DNA from 2 places in the Cupriavidus sp. 21MJTG02-4 genome. Region 2 is predicted to be linked to the other one. Evidence: predicted binding sites of a transcription regulator. Region 2 holds the regulator's gene; the other holds the start of a gene.
The links. The regulator HrcA, encoded in region 2, represses chaperone genes, less so after heat shock. The targets are predictions, from matches to a motif close to TTAGCACTCNNNNNNNNNGAGTGCTAA.
Positions count from the first base shown of each region.

Region 1: the regulator HrcA is predicted to act here: its motif matches at 4,453-4,479, upstream of rpoH (RNA polymerase sigma factor RpoH).

Region 1 is NZ_JBYOJP010000001.1:242,163-249,518, forward strand. It holds gene AC3FKH_RS01145 (CmpA/NrtA family ABC transporter substrate-binding protein) at 1-424, shown strand, start outside; gene ntrB (nitrate ABC transporter permease) at 486-1,388, shown strand; gene AC3FKH_RS01155 (ABC transporter ATP-binding protein) at 1,421-2,224, shown strand; gene ybiB (DNA-binding protein YbiB) at 2,312-3,322, shown strand; gene AC3FKH_RS01165 (pirin family protein) at 3,335-4,210, opposite strand; gene rpoH (RNA polymerase sigma factor RpoH) at 4,559-5,488, shown strand; gene AC3FKH_RS01175 (SCO family protein) at 5,585-6,205, opposite strand; gene cyoE (heme o synthase) at 6,341-7,276, opposite strand; gene AC3FKH_RS01185 (COX15/CtaA family protein) at 7,273-7,356, opposite strand, start outside.
Region 2 is NZ_JBYOJP010000008.1:271,455-278,810, reverse strand. It holds gene mprA (MprA protease, GlyGly-CTERM protein-sorting domain-containing form) at 1-288, opposite strand, end outside; gene AC3FKH_RS18410 (hypothetical protein) at 426-866, opposite strand; gene recN (DNA repair protein RecN) at 935-2,662, opposite strand; gene AC3FKH_RS18400 (NAD kinase) at 2,727-3,644, opposite strand; gene hrcA (heat-inducible transcriptional repressor HrcA) at 3,757-4,797, shown strand; gene hemH (ferrochelatase) at 4,881-5,996, shown strand; gene AC3FKH_RS18385 (RNA-binding S4 domain-containing protein) at 5,993-6,388, shown strand; gene AC3FKH_RS18380 (hypothetical protein) at 6,461-6,625, opposite strand; gene grpE (nucleotide exchange factor GrpE) at 6,897-7,356, shown strand, end outside.

The sequences.
Region 1 (7,356 bases), on a different contig from region 2:
CGCATCGGCCTCGAACCGCCGCAAGACGGCCGAGACCATCGCCGCCAAGTCCTATGTCAACACCGACATGGACATCATCCTCGACCGCATGCTCGGCCGCTACAGCAACGGCCTGGGCAAGACCTGGGATGACCCCGACTCGATGAAGTTCTACCAGGACGGCTCGGCCAACTTCCCGTTCCTGTCGGATGGCATGTGGTTCCTGACGCAGCACAAGCGCTGGGGGCTGCTCAAGACGCACCCCGACTATCTCGCGGTGGCGAAACAGGTCAACCACATCGATGTCTACAAGCAGGCCGCCACCGCGGCGCAGGTGCCGTTGCCCAAGAGCGACTTCCGCACCGCAAAGCTGATCGACGGCGTGGTGTGGGATGCCACCAAGGACCCGAAAGCCTACGCCGATGGCTTCAAGGTCAAGGCCTGACGCGAAGGCCATTGCCATCGATTCGGATTGCCCCGATTGCCCCTTAACCAAGGAGCCAGACGTGAATGCCATCGCCAGACCCGCGCCGGAAGGCGCAACCAGCTTGCAGGCCGACCCTGATGCCAGCGAACGCGCGCGGCGCCGCGCGCTGGAAATCGAAACCCAGGTACGGCGCGCCGAACGCCGCGAGGCGCTGCGCGCCTTCGTGCTCAAGGGCGTGCCGCCGCTACTGGGCTTCGCGCTGTTCGTGCTGGCCTGGCACGGCATCGCCACGTTTATCCCCGCGTTGCCAACGCCGGGCGCTACCTGGCATGCCGCCATGCCGCTGTTCACCGACCCGTTCTACCGCAATGGCCCCAATGACCAGGGCATCGGCTGGAACGTGCTGGCATCGCTCGCGCGCGTGGGGGCGGGCTTCGGGCTGGCGGCACTGGTTGGCATTCCGGCCGGCTTCATCCTCGGGCGCTTCGCCTTCCTGAACGCGATGGCGTCGCCTGTGATCAGCCTGCTGCGGCCGGTGTCGCCGCTGGCGTGGCTGCCGATCGGGCTGCTGCTGTTCAAGGCCGCCAACCCGGCCGCGATCTGGGCCATCTTCATCTGCTCGATCTGGCCGATGGTGATCAACACCGCCGTGGGCGTCACGCGCGTGCCGCAGGACTACCTGAACGTGGCGCGCGTGCTGGACCTGTCCGAATGGAAGGTGTTCACGCGCGTGCTGTTCCCGGCCGTGCTGCCGTACATGCTGACCGGCGTGCGGCTGTCGATCGGCACCGCGTGGCTGGTCATCGTCGCCGCGGAGATGCTGACCGGTGGTACCGGCATCGGCTTCTGGCTGTGGGACGAGTGGAACAACCTGAAGGTCGAGCACATCGTCATCGCCATCTTCGTGATCGGCGTGATCGGCCTGCTGCTGGAGCACGCGCTGCTCGCGCTGGCGCGGCGCTTCAGCTACGGCAACCACTGACCGCGCCGCGCGCAAACCCAACGGAAATCGCCATGGAAAAATTCGTCAGCATCGAAAACGTCGGGCAGACCTTCAGGACGCGCAAGGGGCCGTTCGTGGCGCTGCGCGACATCAACCTGCAGATCGCGCAGGGAGAGTTCATCACGCTGATCGGTCATTCAGGCTGCGGCAAGTCCACGCTGCTGAACCTGGTCGCGGGCCTGGCCACGCCGACCACCGGAGCGCTGATCTGCGCGGGGAGAGAGATCGCCGGCCCCGGGCCCGAGCGCGCGGTGGTGTTCCAGAATCATTCGCTGCTGCCGTGGATGACCTGCTTCGACAACGTCCATCTGGGCGTGGAGCGCGTGTTTGGCGGGAGCGAAAGCAAGGCGCAGCTCAAGGCGCGTACGCACGACACGCTGGCGCTGGTGGGCCTGACCCACGCGGAAGGCAAGTTCCCGCACGAGATCTCGGGCGGCATGAAGCAGCGCGTGGGCATTGCGCGCGCGCTCGCCATGGCGCCCAAGGTGTTGCTGATGGACGAGCCGTTCGGCGCGCTCGACGCGCTCACGCGCGCACACCTGCAGGATGCCTTGCTGAAGATCGTGGAGCGGACGCGCAGCACCGTGGTCATGGTCACGCACGACGTGGACGAGGCCGTCCTGCTGGCCGACCGCATCGTGATGATGACCAACGGCCCGGCGGCCACGATCGGCGAAATCCTCAGCGTCGGCCTGCCGCGTCCGCGCGACCGCGTGGCGCTGGCCGAGGACAAGGACTACCACGCCTGCCGCACGGCGGTGCTGGATTTCCTCTACCGCAAGCAGCGCAACCCGGCCCTTCAGGAAGCGGCGTGAACGGCCACGGACGCGCCCGCCGCCATGGGCGTGGCGGCGACGCTCCGCTATCATGAAGCGAAACACCAAACCCCACGCTGCCCGCCCATGACTACATCCACCGCCACAACCGCCACGGGCCCGTTTTCAGCGGCCCGCTACATCAAGGAAATCGGTCGCGGCGTGAACGGCGCCCGCGCACTGCCGCGCGAAGACGCGCAAACCCTGTTCGACGCCATGCTGGCCGGGCGCGTATCCGACCTGGAACTGGGTGCCGTGCTGATGGCTTATCGCATCAAGGGCGAAGCCCCGCACGAACTGGCCGGCATGCTCGAGGCCGCGCACGCGCACTGCCAGCCGCTGGCCGCGCCGGGGGATCGCCAGGTGGTGGTCATTCCGAGCTACAACGGCGCGCGCAAGCAGCCCAACCTCGTACCCTTGCTGGCCCTGTTGCTGGCTCGCGAGAATATTCCAGTGCTGGTGCACGGTTCGCGCGAATTCCAGGGTCGCGTGACTAGCCTGGCCCTGTTCGAGGCGCTGGGCGTACCGCTGTGCGCCACCACCGACGAGGCCACTGCGCGCCTGCGCGATGGCGATGGGGCGAATGGGCCGCTGGCGGTGGTGCCCGTGGATGTGCTCTCGCCGGGCCTGTCGCAGTTGCTGGACCGGCGCACGGTCATCGGCCTGCGCAATTCGTCGCACACCGTGGCCAAGATGCTGCAGCCGGTCGGCTCGCATTCGCCCGCCGAGGCCCTGCGCCTGTACAGCTATACGCACCCCGAGTACCGCGAAACGCTGACCGACTATTTCTCGCATGAGCCCGCCAATGTGCTGCTGGCCCGCGGCACCGAAGGCGAGGTGGTGGCCGATGCGCGCCGCGGCAGCCGCATCGACTGGCTGCATGACGGGCACCAGCAGACCCTGGTCGACCCGACCAGCGGATCGATTGCCGATGTGCCCGAGCTGCCCCAGGGCAGCGACGTGGCCGACACGGCGGCCTGGACGCGCAAGGTGCTGGACGGCTCGGTGCCGGTGCCCGCGCCGATCGCCACGCAGGTGCGCGCCATCCAGGAATGCCTGCGCCAGGGCACGCGCGTGGCCTGGGCCAGTCCGCTCTGACCCGCAGGCGCTTCAGGTCTTGCGCGGCGGCAGCGGAATGCGCTCGGTCTCGCCGGGGACATGAGGGAAGCCGTCGTCCTCCCAGCGCTGCGAAGCCGCCTCGATCGCTTCTTTGCTGCTGGCCACGAAGTTCCAGAAGATAAAGCGGTGACCGTCGGTGGGATCTCCGCCCAGCAGCATCACGCGCGACGGCGCGGTGGCCGTCAGCGTGGCCGCCTGGCCGGGCGTCAGCACGACCATATGCTCGGCCGGCAGCGCTTCGCCGTCGAGCGCCACGCTGCCGTCGACCGGATAGATGCCCCGCTCGGCATGCTCCGGCGGGATCTCCACGCTCGCGCCGACATCGAGTTCGATCGCGACGTAGAGCGTGCGGCTGAATACCTTGACCGGCGATGTCTTGCCAAAGGCATCTCCGGCAATCACCGTCATGCGCACGCCGGGCTGTTCGATTTTCGGCAGCGTGGCACCGGGATGATGGAAGAACGAGGGCGCGACGGTCTCATGGTCCTTCGGCAATGCCACCCAGGTCTGGATGCCATGCAGGCGCGCGCCGGCTTCGCGCACGGTCTCGGGCGAACGCTCCGAATGGACAATGCCGTTGCCGGCGGTCATCCAGTTGACGTCGCCGGGGCGAATGAGCTGCTCGCTGCCAAGGCTGTCGCGGTGCATGATCTCCCCGTCGAACAGGTAGGTCACCGTGGCCAGGCCGATATGCGGATGCGGCCGCACATCGGCACCGTGGCCAGGCGGCAGCGTCACCGGCCCCATATGGTCGAAGAAGATGAACGGGCCGACGGTCTGGGCGGCAGCGGCCGGCAGCAGGCGGCGCACGGTGAAATCGCCCAGGTCTCGTACATGGGGCTTGAGCAGGTGTTCGATGGCAGACATAGCTCCTCCGGATCGTGGGGCAGGCTCTTGCACAAGCCGTGACGGTGCTCGCGACGGCACTGTCAGTGTAGCGTCTGGCGCAATACTGTATCCCGCCGGCCGGTGCGAACCCCGAACCCTCGCGGACCTCTAACACAGGATGTCCGAGCGCCGGATATGCCGTCTGAGCAACTTGGTGCGCATAACACTATCCAAATATAGATGACAATCATCAGGAACTATCAGGGCGTCAGGGACTCCAATTAGCACTCACCCGGCTTGAGTGCTAAGATGTGTTGCAATGCTGTGTCCTCCCGTCCGGAGTGGCACACCGGCAACTGAACCGCCGGATGCGAAAGGAGTAATTGAGTGAACGCAGTCTTGCCTGCCGACCAAACCGTGCTGAACAGCCGTCTGCCGACGGCGCCCAAGCTGGCTGGAAGCTTTGCATTGACCTTCCCGGCCACCGTGGGCAACCTGGAAAGCTATATCCAGGCCATCCACCGCATTCCCCTGCTGACCGCCGAGGAAGAGCAGCGTCTCGCGCGCGAACTGCGCGACCATGATTCCGTTGATGCCGCACGCCAGCTGGTGATGTCCCACCTGCGCCTGGTGGTGTCGATCGCACGCCAGTACCTCGGGTATGGCCTGCCGCACGCTGACCTGATCCAGGAAGGCAATATCGGCCTGATGAAGGCCGTGAAGCGCTTCAACCCGGACCAGGGCGTGCGCCTGGTGTCGTATGCGATGCACTGGATCAAGGCCGAGATCCACGAGTACGTGCTGAAGAACTGGCGCATGGTCAAGGTGGCGACCACCAAGGCCCAGCGCAAGCTGTTCTTCAACCTGCGCAGCCACAAGAAGGGTGCCCATACCTTCACGCCGGAGCAGGTCGAAGCCGTTGCGCGCGAGCTCAACGTCAAGCCGGAAGAAGTGATGGAGATGGAAACCCGCCTGTCGGGTGGCGATCTCGCACTGGAGGGGCAAATCGAAGACGGCGAGGAAGACTTCGCCCCGATCGCCTACCTGGCGGACAACCACAACGAGCCCACGCGGGTGCTGGAAGCCCAGCGTCACGACCGTATGCAGGTCGAGGGCCTGGAAGAAGCGCTGACGCGCCTGGACGACCGCAGCCGCCGCATCATCGAGGCGCGCTGGCTGAACGTCGAGGACGATGGCTCGGGCGGCGCCACGCTGCATGAGCTGGCCGATGAATTCGGCGTGTCGGCCGAACGGATTCGCCAGATCGAAGCGGCGGCCATGAAGAAGATGAAGGGCGCGCTGCAGGCATTTGCCTGATCCCGCCGCGCCCGGGCAACTGCTGGCGCCATAACCGCTGGCGCCATGCAAAAGGCCGGTCCACTGGACCGGCCTTTTTTCATTCCCGCGCTGCGCTCAGGACAGCAGCTGCTTGATGTCGTGGGCAATCGGCTCCGGCCCTTGCCCGTGGCGGATGAAAAGCCGCAGCCGCCCTTCCGGGTCGAACACGTAGCTGCCGGCCGAGTGATCCATGGTGTAGTTGTTCGGCGAAGAACCCGGCACCTTCGCGTAGTACACCTTGAAATCCTTCGCGACCTTCTGCAGCGCCGCCTCGTCGGCCGGCCGCATGCCCAGGAAGCGCGGATCGAACGCCGGCACGTACTGCGCCAGCAGCGCCTGCGTATCGCGCTCCGGATCGACCGTGACGAACAGCACCTGCACCTTGTCGGCGTCCGGGCCGAGCTGCTCCATCACCGCCTTGAGTTCGGCCATGGTGGTCGGGCAGACATCGGGACAATGCGTGTAGCCGAAGAACATCACCACGACCTTGCCCTTGAAGTCGGCGATCGTGCGGACTTTTCCGTTATGGTCCGTCAGCGAAAAATCCTTGCCGAAGTCCGCGCCGCCGCTGATATCGACGTTGCGGAACGAGGCCTTCTGCTGGCCGCAGGCGGCAAGCGCCAGCGCCAGGAAGGCCAGCGCGGCAAAGCGGCGGAACGAGGCGAGGAGCCCGGAAGATTGGCTTGGCTTGTTCATGCGAGATAGGAAGTCGGGGCGCCGGCAAGACTGCGGTGGCGCGCGATGGCGAGGGCAGCACACAGTATCGCCCATCCGCGCCGTGCGGCACGGCGGCCGCGACAAGATGCCGCAGGCCGCGAACAATGGTGCCGCTCAGACCTGCGGCACGAACTTGAAGTAGTGATCGACGAGCAAAGCCGCGAACAGGATCGACAGGTACAGGATCGAGAAGCGGAAGGTGCGCTGCGCCAGTTCGTCGGAGTAATTGCGGTACAGCGTCCACGAGTACTTCAGGAACCAGGCGCCCAGTACCAGTGCGCTGGCCAGGTAGATATAGCCGCACATGCCATACACAAAAGGCAGCAGCGTCGCGGCGATCATGACCAGCGTGTACAGCAGGATATTGAGCAGCGTGTACTTTTCGCCATGCGTGATCGGCAGCATCGGCAGCCCGGACTTGGCGTAGTCGGCACGGCGGTACAAGGCCAGCGCCCAGAAATGCGGCGGGGTCCAGGTGAAGATGATCAGCACCAGGAACCAGGCCTCGGCCGGCACGTCGTTGGCCACGGCCGCCCAGCCCAGCGCCGGCGGCATGGCGCCCGACAGGCCGCCGATGACAATGTTCTGCGGCGTGGCCGGCTTGAGCAGGATGGTGTAGACGACCGCATAGCCCAGGAAGGTGGCGAAGGTCAGCCACATCGTCAGGTCGTTGGCGAACACGTGCAGCAGCCACATGCCGGCGCCGCCCAGGACTGCCGAGAAGATCAGCGTCTGGGTGGTGGTGATCTCGCCGGTGGCCGACGGGCGCCAGGCGGTGCGGCGCATCAGCGCGTCGATCTTCTGCTCGACCAGGCAATTGATCGCGAACGCGGCCCCGGCCAGCAGCCAGATGCCGGCGGCGCCGCCGATCAGCACGCGCCATGGCACCATGCCCGGCGTGGCCAGGAACATGCCGATGATGGCGCAGAACACCGCGAGCTGCGTGACGCGCGGCTTGGTCAGGGCGGCATATTGGCGAGCCAGGTGACGCAGCCGGCCCACGGGATGGGGTTGTGTTGCAGTAACCACGGGAGGGAGTTTGTCTTTCATGTGGCGCGAGCGGCAGCCGGCACGCTTGAGGCAGCGTCGGCGGGACGGGTCGCGAGCCCTATATTGTAGTTGAGTCGCAC
Region 2 (7,356 bases):
CACGGCGAGGTTGACGCCCGAGTGGCTGCGCAACTGCTGCAGACGGTCTTCTCCGGCCGGCGTGCCTTGCTTGGCATCGCCCATTGCGCCCGACGCACTCGGCGTGAGACTGGTATCACGCCAGCGTACGATGACATTACCGGTATAGGCGGGAGCCGCCTGAACGCCGTCGGCCGCCAGCGTGGCCGGGGCATGGATTGCCCAGCACAGCGCAACGAGCGCGGCGGCGGCCCATCGGAGGACAGCGGCGCGGCTGCGCCTGGAAACCTGGTGCGACAGGTGCGGCATGAACGCCTCCCGGTGCGCCCCGGGGCACATGGCGGCATGGCCGCCAGCGCCCGGGACAGTGCTATGTAGCGAATACGATCCGTTCGGATTCAGCAAGTTCGATGAAGGCTTGTCCCGGACAACGATGCTTCGGCCGCTCAGCTCGCCGGCATGTCGCGGCTGACTGGCATGGTGTGGTTTGGCTTGAGCATACGGTCAGGCTCGGCCGTGCCGATGCGCGGTACCGCACGCAACGTCGCCAGGGCCTGGTCCATGGTGGCATCCGGCGAGGCACTGATGGCCGTCACCAGCCACACGCCGCCGGACAGGGGCCGCTTGACCACGTAGCGGATCGGGCCTTCGATGGTGTCGAGCAGCTTGCCGGCTTCCTCGGAGACATTCACGTCGGGCGCCGTGAAGCGGACCATGATGTCGCCGACCACCCGATCCGCCGAAATCGCGCCGCGCGGAGGTTGCGATGCCTTGGGCTGGGCCTGGCAGCCGGTCAGCGCCAGCAGTGCCGCGATGGCGAACGCCCCGGCGGCGAACACCGGCACGAAGGCGCGCCGGCGACCGGCGGACGGCAGAGGGCGGGTCATGGTTTGCTCCTGTGAATACGTGAATAGGTGGCGACGGCGATTGCCAGCGGCCTCGGGCGCTGGCCGGTTCAGCCGGCGCTGCGCCGCGAGCGCCGGCCTTCCTTGCCGCCGCTCGCGCGCGCGCCTTGCGCGAGCATTTCCTCGGCGTGCTGGAGCGTGGTGGCGGTCACCGTCGCGCCGCCGAGCATGCGGGCGGTTTCCACCACGCGGCCGGCGGCGTCGAGCGCGCGGATGCGCGAGCGCGTGACCGACACGGACCCGTCGCCCGTGGTTTCCTTGCTGACCAGCAGATGCTGCCCGGCCTGCGCGGCTACCTGGGGCAGGTGCGTCACGCACAGGACCTGGCGCGCGCGCCCGAGTTCCTGGAGGCGCCGGCCGACCACTTCGGCCACCGCGCCGCCAATGCCGGTGTCGACTTCGTCGAAGATCAGCGTTGGCGTGGGCGATGCTTCGCTGGTGATGACCGAGATCGCCAGGCTGATGCGGGCCAGTTCGCCGCCGGAGGCGACGCGGGCCAGCGGCCGGGCGCTGACGCCGGCGTGGCCGGCGACCAGGAATTCGACCTGCTCCAGGCCATAGCTCTGGCCTTCCTCCAGTGGATTGAGTGCGGCAACGAAGCTGCCGCCCGCCATCGACAGGCCTTGCATGGCGTCGGTGACGGCGGTGGACAGGGCCTTGGCCGCTTCCTTGCGGGCCAGGCTCAGGTGCTGGGCCAGCGTCAGGTAGGCCGCCTTGGCGGCCGCCTCGCGCGCGAGCACCTTGTTGATGTCCTGCGCCGACTGCAGGTCGTCGAGCTGCTGGCGGCGCGCCAGCAGCTCATCGGCGAGCTGCTCGGGCGGCAGGCGGTACTTGCGCGCCGTGGCGTGCAGCGCCTGCATGCGGTCGCTGACGGCTTCGAGCCGTTCGGGGTCGAGTTCGAGGCGGTCGACATAGCGCATGAGCGAATGCGCGGCTTCCTCGGCCTGTACCTGGGCAGGCTCCAGCGCGGCGAGCACGTCGCGCAGGGCGGGGTCGACGTCGGCAAGCTGCTGCACGCGGTGCACGACGGCATTGAGCGCCGACAGGACCGAGCCGTCGGCTTCGGACAGGGCATCGAGCGCGGCGCGGCTGCCGTCGATCAGGCCCGCCGCGTGGGACAGGCGGTTGTACTCCGCCTGGATCTCTTCCCATTCACCGGGCTGCGGCGCGAGCTTGTCGAGTTCGCCGACCTGCCATTCGAGCCGCTCGCGTTCGAGCTGCATTTCGCGCGACTGGTGCTCGACCGCCTCGCGCTGGCGCACGCAGGCGCGCCACGCGCGCCAGGACTCGGCTACCGCGCCGGCCTGCTGGGTCAGCCCGGCATGGGCGTCGAACAGCAGGCGCTGGGCGTCGGGGCGCAGCAGCAGCTGGTGGGCATGCTGGCCATGGATATCGACCAGCTGGTCGCCGACCTCGCGCAACTGGGCCAGCGTCGCGGCGGCGCCGTTGATGAAGGCCTTGCTGCGGCCGCCGGCGTCGACCGTGCGCCGCAGCAGCACGGTACGCGTGCCGCCGTCGTCCTCGCCGCCCAGTTCACGCTCGTCGAGCCACGCGTCGAGGGCCGCGTGCGTCGAGAAGGTGGCGCTGATGCTGGCGCGCGTGGCGCCTTCGCGCACGATGCCGGCATCGGCGCGTTCGCCCAGCACCAGCGCCAGCGCGTCGATCAGGATCGATTTGCCGGCGCCGGTTTCGCCGGTGAAGACAGTGAAGCCGGACTGGAAATCGAGGTCGAGCGTATCGACGATGACGAAATCGCGGATGGACAGGCTGCGCAGCATCGTGGCGGTGAAAGGGTTGGGTCGGTGCGGACGGTTTGAGCCGGATAGAGCCGGATTCAGTCGCTCAGAGGCGGTTGTCCTCGGTCGGGTACTCGTGCCAGTGCAGCTTCTTGCGTAGCGTGGCGTAGTAGTTGTAGCCCACCGGGTGCAGCAGCTGGATGGTCTTTTTCGAGCGCCGCACGACGATGCGGTCGCCCGGCAGCAGCGACGTGAGCGACTGCATGTCGAAGTTGACGCTGGCGTCGCGCGCGGTCGCGACCTCGATGGTCACCTCGGCATCTTGCGGCAGCACGATGGGCCGGTTGGACAGCGAGTGCGGGGCGATCGGCACCAGCACCAGCCCTGACAGCGTCGGATGGAGGATAGGGCCGCCGGCGGACAGCGCATAGGCGGTCGAGCCGGTGGCGGTCGACACGATCAGGCCGTCCGAACGCTGGTTGTACATGAAGTTGCCGTCCACCGACACGGCCAGTTCGACCATGCCGGAAATGCCCGAACGGTTGACCACCACGTCGTTCAGGGCCAGCGCCGAGAAGATGCGGCTGTCGTCGCGCACGACGCTCGACTCCAGCAGCAGCCGGGTCTCGGCCTCGTAGCGGCCTTCGAGCATGTCCGGCAGCACCGTCTGCACGTCTTCGAGCGGGATATCGGTCATGAAGCCGAGCCGGCCGTGGTTGACGCCGATCAGCGGCACGTTGTGGCCGGCGAGCTGGCGGGCAAGCCCGAGCAGCGTGCCGTCGCCGCCCAGCACCACGGCGACGTCGGCCTCCCGGCCGATTTCCTCAGCAGTCAGTGCGGGATAGCCGGTCAGCCCCGTGGCCTGCGCGGTCTCGCGTTCGAACACCACATCCTGGCCATTGCGCAGGATGTAGGACGCGAGCTCCTCCAGCGGGCCTTCGATGCCGGCAGTCGAGTACCGGCCCACGAGGGCCACGGTCTTGAACGGGGTGCGCAAGGCGCTGGTTTTGGGGGGGGCAGACATGCGGGGATTAGACCATACCGCCGTGACCGTTGCCAGCATGGGGCGGACGCGCCATGTGGCGGGGGCCGCCCGGGCGCCCGAAGCGGTAAAACTTGCGTAAAATCGGGGCATCATGGATGAACGTTCGAAAACGCTGCTCAAGACCCTGATTGAGCGCTACATTGCCGAAGGGCAGCCGGTCGGCTCCCGGACCCTGTCCCGGTATTCCGGGTTGGACCTGTCGCCGGCCACCATCCGCAATGTGATGTCCGATCTGGAGGAAATGGGCTTTATCTCAAGCCCGCATACTTCCGCGGGACGGATCCCCACGCCGCGCGGGTATCGCCTGTTCGTCGATACCATGCTGACCGTCAAGCCGATCGAACGCGGCGGCATGGAAATGACGGAGCTGGCGGGCCAGATCCAGGGTCAGCTTGGCGGCCAGCAGCAGCTCGGCCCGCAGCGCGTGATCACGGCGGCCGCGCGGACCTTGTCCAATCTCTCGCACTTTGCCGGCGTGATCATGACACCGCGGCGCGCGCAGTCGTTCCGGCAGATCGAATTCATGCGGCTCTCGGACAAGCGCATCCTGCTGATCATCGTCAGCCCGGAGGGCGATGTGCAGAACCGGATCATCCAGACGGAACTGCCGTACACCCCCGCGCAGCTCATCGAAGCGGCGAACTTCTTCAACGCGCACTACGCGGGCATGAGCTTCGACGCCGTGCGCGACCACCTGCGCGTAGAACTGCGCGACCTGCGGCGCGACATGTCGCAACTGATGCAGGCGGCGGTCGAGGCAGGCAGCAGCGCCATGGAAGAAGAGGACGACCACGTCTACATCAGCGGCGAGCGCAAGCTGCTGGAGGTGGAAGACCTGTCGTCGAGCATGGACAAGCTGCGCCGGCTGTTCGACGTGTTCGAGCACAAGACCAGCCTGCTCCAGTTGCTTGATGTGTCCAGCCATGCGCAGGGCGTGCAGATTTTCATCGGTGGCGAAAGCCAGCTGGTGCCGCTCGAAGACATGGCCGTGATCACCGCGCCGTACGAGGTGGATGGCCAGATCGTCGGCACGCTGGGGGTGATCGGCCCGACCCGCATGGCCTATGAGCGGGTCATCCCGATTGTCGACATCACGGCACGGCTGCTGTCGAGCGCACTGAGCCAGAACTAGGGCCCGTCCAGCGGGTCACACAGTCTGCGTCCCCATTTCCACAGCCGGGCGGCATCCTGCCGCCCGGCCACATCGGAAGCGACATGACGTTTTCTCCCGAACCGGTCTATCAGCACGGCCAGGCGCCGCGCACGGCCATCCTGCTGGTCAACCTGGGCACGCCCGACGCACCGACCCCGAAGGCGGTGGGGCGCTACCTGAAGGAGTTCCTTTCCGATCCGCGCGTGGTCGAGATCCCGCGCCTGGTCTGGCTGCCGCTGCTGCATGGGGTGATCGTGCCCCTGCGCTCGCGCGCCTCGGCCCTCAAGTACGAGTCGATCTGGCTGCGCGAGGCGCATATGACCGGGTCGCCGCTGCTCGTATACAGCGAGCGCCAGGCGCATGCGCTGCAGCGCCTGCTCAACCAGCAGGGCTACGAGGTCACGGTCGCCTGCGCGATGCGCTATGGCAATCCGTCGGTCGAATCCGTGCTGGAGGCGTTGCGCCGCCAGGGCACGGAGCAGGTGCTGGTGTTGCCGATGTATCCGCAATACTCCGGCACCACCACGGCCACGGCGTTCGACGAGGTGTTCCGCGTGCTCGGCCTGTGGCGTAACCAGCCCGAGCTTCGCTTCGTGAAGCATTTCCATGACCATCCCGCCTATATTTCGGCGCTGCACCAGCAGGTTGGCGCGTACTGGGCGCAGCATGGCATGCCGGATTTCGCGCACGGCGACAAGCTGATCCTGTCCTTCCACGGCGTGCCGCGCCGGACGCTGGAACTGGGCGATCCCTATCATTGCGAATGCCTCAAGACGGGGCGACTCCTCGGTGATGCGCTGGGCCTGCAGCCGGGTCAATATCAAGTGACGTTCCAGTCTCGTTTTGGCAAAGCCGAATGGCTCCAGCCCTATACGGCGCCGACGCTGGCGGAACTGGGCAAGGTCGGTGCGGGCCGGGTCGATGTCTTCTGCCCGGGGTTTCCCGCCGACTGCATCGAGACGCTGGAAGAGATTGCTATGGAAGGCCAGACCGAGTTCATGGTGGCGGGCGGCAAGCAGTTCCACTTCATCCCATGCATGAACGATGCCCAGGCCTGGATCGCGGCGCTGGCGGAGATCGCCTTGCAGCACCTGCAGGGCTGGCCGCTGAACGTGCCGCATCCGCATGAACTGGAAGCGCGCCGCAGTCGCGCGCAGACCCGTGGAGCGGCAGCATGAACGTCAGTTTCGAGCCCGACGCGCGCCTGCGTATCGACAAATGGCTTTGGTGCGCACGCTTCTTCAAGACCCGCTCGCTTGCGGCAGAGGCCGTCGAGCGGGGCAAGGTCACGGTCAACGGCCAGCCATGCAAGAATTCCCGCGAAGTCCGGCCGGGCGACATGGTCGTGCTCGAAGCCCATCAGCAACGCTGGGAAGTGATGGTGAAGGGCATTGCGCAGGCGCGCGGCCCGGCGCCGGTGGCACAGACGCTCTATGCGGAAACCGAGGCCAGCCACGCCCGTCGTCAAACCGAAGCCGAGCAGCGGCGTTTCCAGCCGGAACCGTCGTCGCAGTTGCAGGGCCGTCCCACCAAAAAGGACCGGCGGCGCATTGATGATTTCAGGCGCTGAACGCGACAACGCGGCCGTTCCGGCAAGCGCCGGTACGGCCGCGTTGAAGGATCAACGTCAGGCAGCAGCGTGTTACGGATTGACGCCGATGTAGTGGACGAGGTAATGCTTGAACACGGCCTTGCCGCTGCCATACTCCGTATCGCGCGGGGTCAGGGCCCCGGACAGGCAGATGAAGACTGTCATGAATGACAGCGCGGCAAGCAGGCAGAGCGTCACGACGGGAAGCTTGTGCATGGCCAACCTTTCGGGAGAGGCACAAATGTGATCCAACTCCAGACCCCCGTTATTTTTGTCATTTTTCTTGATAAGAATGTTAGTGAGTGCAGTGCAACAAAGCAATAAGCGTTCAATTGCACAAGGGGGTCGTTTGTAACGGTGTGTTTCGGGGTCTCTTTGCAACCACCCTTGAAAAAAGTCGGGTTGCCACCAGATCAGCGGGACACACGCCGATTTACCCACCGCGGCCTGACCGGACGGCCGCGACAATGCATTGATACGGATCGACATGGAAGAACAGAAGCAGACGCCATCCACCCCGACGCCTGAGTCCGCCGCCGAAGCGGCCATCAACGCCGCGGCCGCCGCGCCGGAGACTGCCGCCGTGGACGATGTGGCGGCACAGCTTGCCGCGCTGGAAGCCAAGGCGCGCGAGCACTACGACATGTACTTGCGCTCCGTGGCGGAAAGCGAGAACATCCGCCGCCGGGCGCAGGAGGACGTGTCCAAGGCGCACAAGTTCGCCATCGAGAATTTCGCCGACAACCTGCTGCCCGTGATGGACAGCCTGCAGGCCGCGCTGGCGGACGGTTCGGGCGATATCGCCAAGCTGCGCGAGGGCGTCGAACTGACCGCGCGCCAGCTGGCCGCTGCCTTCGAGCGCGGCAAGATCGTGGAACTGAACCCGGTGGGCGACAAGTTCGACCCGCACCGCCACCAGGCTATCTCGATGGTGCCGTCCGAGCAGG